4 regions of the Oceanobacillus sp. AG genome follow, and region 1 is predicted to be linked to each of the others. Evidence: riboswitches for the same ligand, from Rfam matches in the RefSeq annotation. Region 1 holds a riboswitch; each other region holds the start of a gene.
The links. Region 1 has a riboswitch for S-adenosylmethionine ahead of GN217_RS12735 (cyclase family protein). Riboswitches for the same ligand answer to the same signal wherever they lie in the genome.

Region 1 (2,205 bases):
CAATGAAGCCGAATACTTCCCCTCTATTAATGGTAAAGGAAAGGCCTTTAATGATTTCTTTATTGCCGATACGTTTTCGGACATTCGTCAATTGCATTGCAATTTCGGTCATTCTATTCCCTCCTCTATCGTGTTCTCTAGGTGGTACGGAAAAAGGGGTGGGAAAGTTTCATTTTTACTGATTTTGGTAATAATATATTCAAAAAGATGATCGGCAGAAATGTTTTTCTAGCCGATCATCTTTTACTGTAAGGGCACTTCCGCCTTTGATTTAAGGGGAGCTATGCTTTTATATTACCCCATACTTTTTTTGCTTCTGTGCTACCTCACTGAATGAAGTTTCACTTTACGAATAAACCAAGAATACTCGTGACTTCAGTTGTGAGAGATTTAATTTAGGGTAGTATTGCGAACGATCGTACAGGAAATCCACTTGCTTTTTCAGGCTTTGGAACGATATTGAAAATGATGGCACCTTTTGTTGGAACTTTATCCAGATTGGTTAGCAGTTCGATCTGATAGGTGTCTTGCTCTAGTACGTAATATTCTCCGATGAGTCTGCCGTTTTTTGCAGCGTCGATAGCGGAGTCGGTGTCAAAGGTTTCGTGGCCGACTGCTTTGATTTTTCTTTCTTCAAATAGGAATTCGAGAGCGTCAATTCCCCAGCCGGGAAGATGTGGATTACCGTCTTCATCCTTATTCTCAAAACGCTCTTTATCTGGCCAACGCTTGCTCCAATCGGTACGTAAGGCGACAAATGTGCCTGCTTCAATTTCACCGTGGACTGCTTCGAACTTGAGGATATCTCCTTTCGTCAAGGTGAAGTCATGGTTATGTGCTGCTTCCCTTGATTTATCAATGACTATGAGCGGTAAGACAAGTTCTTTTAATTTAAGTTCATCAAGGTAGCGCTGATGTCTTACGAAATGAACTGGAGCATCGATATGAGTACCGTATTGTCCGGCAAAAGAGAACTGTTGGGCAAAGAACCCATCGTCATGGTTGTAAAGTGTCTTGAATGCGGCGTCATCAAATGCTGCAAAATGCGGTGAATCAGGGCCGAAAGTGTGAGTCAAATCAACCCATTCTTTTTCTTTCAGTAGTGAGATTGCTTTTTGTAATTCTATTGCTGCTTGTATTGTCGTCAATTTCATCCCCCCTAAAATTATAAAAAACCCTCTTCTTGAAATAAGAAGAGGGTTAGGTAGCATATCTGCCGGCTCTTCTTATCTTCGAGCAAATGCATGCTCCTGGAATTGGCACAGTACTCCAAAAGCCTGTTGCCGAGGTCTCAAAGGGCCAGTCCCTCCACCTCTCTGGATAAGAAAAAATATTAAGAAATTAGTTAAATAATAGAATATACCGAAACCAGAAGAAAGTCAACACTTAATTCGGGGACAGGGGGTCAGAGCATCTGTCCCAGTTTACCGGCAAAAAATAATTATTTCATAAGGGGTTGTTTGGGCTGGAATACTCTTTGTTGCTGCACCATAAACAACAATTAAATTTCTCCTAGCAGGGTTTTGTTTGAAGTCTTGCCCGTTTGTTAATTGCATCTGTGTATCAGGACCGATATTTAGCTGCAAAGAGCCGTCACTGCTGATTAATTGCTCATTAAAATAACTTACCTTTACTTGGCTATATGGATTTTCCTTCACGATAACTAATGCCCGGTATTGCGGTGGATAAATTAAAATTGTGGCTGCATCCCCATCATAATAACCGGTGATCTGATCTCCGACTTTGATTTTTTCCTGATATAGAAAGAACGTATCTGGTCCTGCAACGAAGTTTACGACAGCACCGGCATCATTCTGAACAGATATAAACTTGTAACAACCGAAATTATCATTAGGCGGATACATCGGAAAGTCATCTACACTTGTGACGCGGCCGGTAAATGATTTGAAATTGATTCTACTCACTGGAACCACTCCTTTTTATAAAATTAGCCCACAATAGTTTATGAGAACTTAGGTTAAAAGTGCTGGAGTGGGACAAGTGCTCTGACCCCATGTCCCAGTGGGACACGGGGGTCAGAGCACTTGTCCCGATTTCTATACAGGGTGTGTTGGTTATGATTTAATGGAAATAATGGAAAAGTTATTGAGGTTGTTCGGTATATGGATGTTTAGACCATAATAAAGATGGAGGAGGGATTTAATGGAATTAAGACAGCTGGAATATTTCATGACTGTATGTGAA
Region 2 (2,205 bases), on a different contig from region 1:
GCCTCCGTACGTATCCACGATGATCTTCCGGCCCGTTAAGCCGACATCACCTTGCGGACCGCCAAGCACGAAGCGGCCAGATGGATTGATGAAGTATTTTGTATCTTCATCTAAAAGCGCTTCTGGTATAACCGGTTTTATAACATACTCTCGAATGTCAGAAATAATCTGTTCATTCGGAATGTCTTCATGATGCTGAGTAGAAACAACGATTGTATCCACACGAACTGGTTGATTCTTTTCATCATATTCGACGGTAACTTGTGTCTTCCCATCTGGACGTAAATAATCCAATACCCGGTTTTTTCTTACATCGGAAAGACGTCTTGCAAGCTTATGGGAAAGACTAATTGGAAGTGGCATATATTCTTCCGTCTCTTTCGTCGCATAACCGAACACTAATCCTTGGTCACCTGCTCCGATTGCTTCTATTTCTTCTTCCATCTTCCCTTCTCTTGCTTCAAGTGCCTTATCGACCCCACCGGCAATATCAGGTGATTGCTCATCAATTGCAGTCATGACGGCACAAGTTTCATAATCAAAGCCATACTTTGCTCGGGTGTAACCAATGTCTTTCACCGTCTGGCGGACAATTTGCGGTATATCTACATAAGTTGTAGTTGTGATTTCACCTGCTACGAGCACCATTCCCGTTGTAACGACTGTCTCGCATGCCACACGTGCATCTGGATCTTCTTTTAAAATATCATCCAGTATCGCATCAGATATTTGATCCGACATTTTATCAGGATGTCCCTCTGTTACTGATTCTGAAGTAAATAAACGACGATTTGCATTTGCAGCCATTTGGCTTGTTCTCTCCTTTGTAATATGTAACGGAACCCAATCTCCATTCGTTCCATTATTCAAAGCATGAAAATAAAAATCCTTTCCCGCAAGTATGAGGAAAGGATTAATTAGCCTTTCACTCTTATTGTTCAAGGAAAATTCCTTGCAACAGATTAGCACCTTTCACAAATCGTGAGGTTGCTGGGCTTCACCGGGTCTGTCCCTCCACCAGCTCTGAATAAGAATTGAAATTATTATAACCTTATTTAAAAGGGATTCGTTACTTAATAATCGATTACTGAAAAATAGCGTATCATATTTCATTATTTTTTACCAGTTTTATTTTCATACTGTCTGTTCTTTGTTACAATCAAATATAGAACAACATATTGAAATCGTTTTCCAACAAAAATGATAACGAACTAAAATAGGTTACCGACAGTTCTCAAAAAATTTTTCAATTAGTATGGACTATTCCATTTAATGTGTTATACTAATGTCAGATTTAAGATAAGCGATAAGGAGGAAGTTTGCAGTCTTCCTTCAACAAAACCTTTTAAAAGGCAGGAGAATAAGAATGAAAATGGTGGAGAAATCATTGACAAACCAACTATTAGAACACGAGAATTTGAATCGAAACTATTCAGTAGCTCGTCTGGTGGAACGCGTGTTAGATCGAAATGAAGGCGTTCTAACTTCAACAGGAGCAGTAACTGCAACTACAGGTAAATATACAGGTCGTTCACCGAAAGACAAATTTATTGTTAAAGACGAGATTACGGAAGATACGGTTGAATGGGGTCCAGTGAATCAACCGATCGATGAAGCTTCCTTTGATAAGTTACACGAAAAGGTAGTAAATTACTTAATGGAAAAGGACGAAGTTTATCAGTTCCAAGGCTTTGCTGGAGCGGATGAAAAATATCGTTTACCGATCCAAGTAATTAACGAATTTGCCTGGCATAATCTTTTTGCCCGTCAACTATTTATAACACCTACAGAAGAAGAACTTAAAACACATCAAGCAGAATTTACGGTTATTTCAGCACCGCATTTTAAAGCAGACCCTGCAGAAGATGGGACGAATTCAGAGACATTCATCATCATTTCCTTCAAGAAGCGTGTCGTATTAATCGGGGGAACGGAATATGCAGGGGAAATTAAAAAGTCGATTTTCTCTGTAATGAACTATCTGCTGCCACAGCAGGATGTTCTATCGATGCACTGCTCAGCGAACGTTGGTCAAGAGGGTGACGTGGCATTATTTTTCGGCCTATCCGGAACCGGAAAAACGACTCTTTCTGCTGATCCATACCGCCGGTTGATTGGTGATGATGAACATGGCTGGAGTCCGAATGGTGTATTTAATATTGAAGGCGGCTGTTATGCTAAATGTGTTAATCTTTCTGCAGAGAA
Region 3 (2,205 bases), on a different contig from region 1:
TCTAGATAAACAACTTCTGTTCCCAATATTCCAGAAGCTTCTTTTTCCAATTCAGTAAGCAGCCCTCTCGTATCTTCATCTTCGGGATAGCTTGATACATCTGTTGTATAAGCCTCTTTATGGATGAGCTCCTTTTTATCATGATCATATGTTAAGATAACTTCGCCAACATACATACAATGCTTGCCAGCAGCAGTGAGAAGACTGTTGTTCACATATTCACCGGTCCGCAACAGATGGTGAGTATGCCCTCCAATAATAACGTCGATATCCGGGAATTTCCGCGCAATCGCTTCATCTTCACTAATTCCTAAATGGGATAGAAGAATGATAATATCCGCTTCTTTCTTTAAAGAGGCCAGCTGTTTTTCCAACTCTTCAAAGGGGGAAGTTAGGTACCAGCCGAGTAGCCCGTAAAAAGCATTGAACGGAGCAGTAAGCCCGATCATTCCGATCCTTAGTCCCGATTCCGTCTGGATAATTCGAGTATCGTGCAGCCATGCAGGTGGATTATGTTCTTTATGCTTCAAGTTCGCACAGACAACTTCAAATTCCGCCCCGTCGTATAAATGATATAAATCATCATGGGATAGTGTAATCCCTTCGTTGTTCCCAAGTGTGATGACATCATAACCGACCTCGTTTAAAAGCTTCACATTCGCCTTTCCCATCGAAGCCTCCGATATTGGATGAACACGGTCCATATGGTCACCAACATCAACTAAATAATGGGCTTCCTCCCGAGCGATACGATTCTTTTTCATATCCTTTAAATAGCCAGCTGTCCGCGGCCACTGGCTGAAATCACTATGCAAATCATTTGTATAATAAAAATAAAGTTTTTCCTTCATAAATATTGCTCCTTAGCCTAAACCGTCCATAATCAAATGGATTCCTATAAGAAACTATATCAGCGATTCTTCCTGATGCAAACTATTTTGCATATTCATTATGTATTCTTTATTTCTCTTGCATTTTCTGAATAGCTGTACTATTATATATTCAATCATTAAAAACTTCATAATTTTTTCTTATCAAGAGAGACGGAGGGATTTGGCCCAATGAAGTCTCAGCAACCAGCTTAAATACGTGAGCCCGGTGCTAATTCCAATTGACGGCCTGCCGTCTTGAAGATAAGAAGAGCGTACTTGTGTAGATACCGGGACCTTCTTCTTATAGAAGGTCTCTTTTTTATTACGAAGAATAGGGTGATAAGATGACAAAACAAAAGATTGAAAGTCGTTTAGTCCAATTAGGAAATCGATCGGATAAAAAAACGGGAGCAGTAAGTACACCGATTTACTTAACTACTGCCTATGAACATCAGGGTCTCGGTGAATCAACCGGATACGATTATAGCAGAACGAAAAATCCGACGCGAGAGATCCTGGAAAAGGGCATTGCCGATTTGGAAAATGGCTATGCAGGATTCGCCTGCAGTTCCGGAATGGCTGCCATTCAACTTGTATTATCCTTGTTTAAATCTGGGGCTTCCTTATTGTTTTCAGCGGATGTGTACGGTGGAACCTATCGTTTATTAAAGCAATATGAGGAAAAATACAATATAAAGGCATGCTATTCCGAGTTCGCATCGGTCGCTGCTGTAGAGGCATTGATTACGGAAAGTACAAAAGCTATCTTCATTGAGACTCCGACGAACCCGCTCATGGAGACAATTGATATCCCAACATATGCCGAACTCGCTAAAGAACATGATTTATTACTCATTGTCGATAACACTTTTTTAACACCTTATTTACAGCAGCCACTAGAGCTCGGTGCCGATATCGTCATTCATAGTGCAACGAAATATATTGGCGGCCATAATGATGTATTGGCGGGATTAGTCGTCGCAAAAGATGAAGATATTTCAGAACTCCTTGCAACGAATCATAATTCTTCTGGGGCAGTGCTTTCCCCTGCCGATTCTTTTTTAATTGTTCGAGGGATGAAGACACTTGGACTGCGCATGAAACGTCATGAGGAGAATGCGAAGAAAATAGTGGAATATTTAAATGTGCACGATGCAGTCGAGAATGTTCTATATCCAGGAGTTGGCGGGATGCTTTCGTTCCGTTTACAGGATGAAGCTTTAATTAATCCATTTTTACAAAATCTGCAGCTGATCACCTTTGCAGAAAGCCTAGGTGGTGTCGAAAGCTTTATTACATATCCGACCACACAGACCCATGCCGATATTCCGCT
Region 4 (2,205 bases), on a different contig from region 1:
GCGAAAATGATTGAAGCGATCAATCTCCTGCAAGATCATTTATTCGTTAGTCTGTTCCCCGCAGTCCAACATGCGGCGGCTGTTGCCTTAACTGCAGAGCAATCAAGTGTGGAGGAATTAGTCGAGCTGTATGAAGGGCGCAGGAATGCATTAATCGCGGCATGTAAACGGATTGGTTGGGAAGTTGAAGCTCCTAGTGGCTCGTTCTTTGCATGGCTGCCGGTTCCGAGTGGGTATACAAGTGAGCAATTTGCTGATTTGCTACTGGAAAAGGCTGATGTTGCTGTCGCCGCCGGAAATGGCTTCGGGACGTACGGGGAAGGTTATATCCGGATCGGTTTACTAGTTGATGAAGCCCGTCTTGAAGAAGCAGTCGAACGGATTGAAAAACTTAAACTTTTCTCTTAGTCTGAAAGATTACTAAAATAAGAGTTGACGACACGTAACTTTTGCTGTAGTCTATATCAATATAATTAAATAGTTTTATCTCTTATCAAGAGTAGCTGAGGGACTGGCCCGATGAAGCTCGGCAACCTTTTTATGTCAACCATAAAAGAGGTGCTAATTCCAGCAAAACGTGATGTTTTGAAAGATAAGAGAGGACCTCTGAATACATACAAAGCCTCTCTTTCTTTAGAAAAGAGAGGCTATTTTTATTGTATAAGGAACTATAAAGTAAAAGTGTTGTGATAACTTAGGTGTCCAGGGCCAGCCACGTCCGCTCTGCGCCCAGCAACTAGCAGATCTTTTGGTGGGACGAGCAGTGCGCAGTCCCAAACTTCACACTCCTCCAATCGATAAGTCAACATCGGCTCTCTACGTTCGCCGTGTTTCCTTTATCTCATTCCGGAGTGCTCCAGTTTGTACGTTGCTACGACGCACAGGATGTGCTAGTGCAGGTGTTGCGACAGGACGTCGCGTTTTTAACCTGCAAGGGCGCTTCCGCCTTTGTTTATACCAACTATTTCTTAATCTAAAGACAATTGGAAGGGAAAGGTAGATAGATGATCAAATTAGAGAACATCACGAAGGTATTCCCATCTAAAAATGGGGATGTTACAGCGGTAAACAATGTTAACCTTCATGTAAAAAAAGGTGAAATCCACGGTGTCATTGGCTACAGTGGTGCCGGTAAAAGTACCTTGATCCGGCTCGTCAATTTACTAGAAAAGCCGAACAGTGGAACGGTAACGATCAATGGTACAGAGCTAACAGCCCTATCAAATGAAAATTTGCGGAAAATGAGACAGAAGATCGGAATGATTTTCCAGCATTTCAATCTCATGAAGACTGCAACCGTTTATGAGAACGTAGCAACACCACTAAGACTTCTAGGGCTTAACAAAACAGAAGTGAAAGAACGTGTAGAAAAATATTTGAAAATTGTTGATTTAGCAGACAGAGGGGACAGCTACCCTTCTCAATTATCTGGCGGACAGAAGCAGCGGGTCGCCATTGCACGCGCATTATCACAGGAACCGGAAATCCTGCTGAGCGACGAGGCGACAAGTGCCCTTGACCCCGAAACAACGAATTCAATTCTTGATTTACTCCTTAAGATTAACGAAGAACTGGGGATAACCATCTTACTCATTACCCACGAAATGAGTGTCATTCAGAAAATTTGTGATGACGTTTCGGTTCTAGAAAATGGAGAAATCGTTGAACAGCGCTCCAGTATCGAATTGTTCACCGATCCCCGTCATAAGACGACAAAGAAGTTTTTAGATACGATTTCCCAGCGTAAATTATCCGCATCACTCATCAACCAATTGAAACTAAATGGTACGGTGACAAGCCTAACATTTATTGGAGAGAGTGCCGGGGAGCCTTTACTTGCACAAGTGATTGAGAAGTTTAAAGTGAAGCCGAATATTTTAACGGCGAATATTATGGAATTGAAAAACGGGATCGTCGGAAATCTGATCATTCATCTTGTTGGTGAACAGGAACAAATCAATGCCTCCTTAACGTTCTTAAACGATCAAGGGGTCGTGACAGAAGAAGTGGAGGGTGAATAAATAAAATGGAAAACTTTATCGAACAATGGCTGCCTATTATTGGCCAAGCTATCATTGAAACGTTTCAAATGGTCATCATTTCCTTATTTTTTGCGATTTTGATTGGGGTGCCTTTAGGCATACTTGTTGTACTGACACGCCCGGGACAATCATTGGAAAATAAATTCGTCTATCAATTATTGAA

Region 2: it holds a riboswitch for S-adenosylmethionine, as region 1 does, so the genes downstream of both, metK (methionine adenosyltransferase) here and GN217_RS12735 (cyclase family protein) in region 1, are expected to answer to the same signal.
Region 3: it holds a riboswitch for S-adenosylmethionine, as region 1 does, so the genes downstream of both, GN217_RS10805 (methionine biosynthesis PLP-dependent protein) here and GN217_RS12735 (cyclase family protein) in region 1, are expected to answer to the same signal.
Region 4: it holds a riboswitch for S-adenosylmethionine, as region 1 does, so the genes downstream of both, GN217_RS00720 (methionine ABC transporter ATP-binding protein) here and GN217_RS12735 (cyclase family protein) in region 1, are expected to answer to the same signal.

What each region holds. Positions count from the first base shown of each region.
Region 1 covers NZ_WOWT01000023.1:9,203-11,407, forward strand. Annotated here, with positions in the region: gene GN217_RS12730 (ABC transporter ATP-binding protein) at 1-112, opposite strand, end outside; gene GN217_RS12735 (cyclase family protein) at 396-1,148, opposite strand; SAM riboswitch class I at 1,224-1,327, opposite strand; gene GN217_RS12740 (hypothetical protein) at 1,425-1,865, opposite strand; gene GN217_RS12745 (LysR family transcriptional regulator) at 2,164-2,205, shown strand, end outside.
Region 2 covers NZ_WOWT01000008.1:8,180-10,384, forward strand. Annotated here, with positions in the region: gene metK (methionine adenosyltransferase) at 1-807, opposite strand, end outside; SAM riboswitch class I at 929-1,034, opposite strand; gene pckA (phosphoenolpyruvate carboxykinase (ATP)) at 1,373-2,205, shown strand, end outside.
Region 3 covers NZ_WOWT01000018.1:15,967-18,171, reverse strand. Annotated here, with positions in the region: gene GN217_RS10810 (bifunctional metallophosphatase/5'-nucleotidase) at 1-851, opposite strand, end outside; SAM riboswitch class I at 1,029-1,140, shown strand; gene GN217_RS10805 (methionine biosynthesis PLP-dependent protein) at 1,217-2,205, shown strand, end outside.
Region 4 covers NZ_WOWT01000002.1:157,700-159,904, forward strand. Annotated here, with positions in the region: gene GN217_RS00715 (pyridoxal phosphate-dependent aminotransferase) at 1-408, shown strand, start outside; SAM riboswitch class I at 488-599, shown strand; gene GN217_RS00720 (methionine ABC transporter ATP-binding protein) at 1,005-2,021, shown strand; gene GN217_RS00725 (methionine ABC transporter permease) at 2,027-2,205, shown strand, end outside.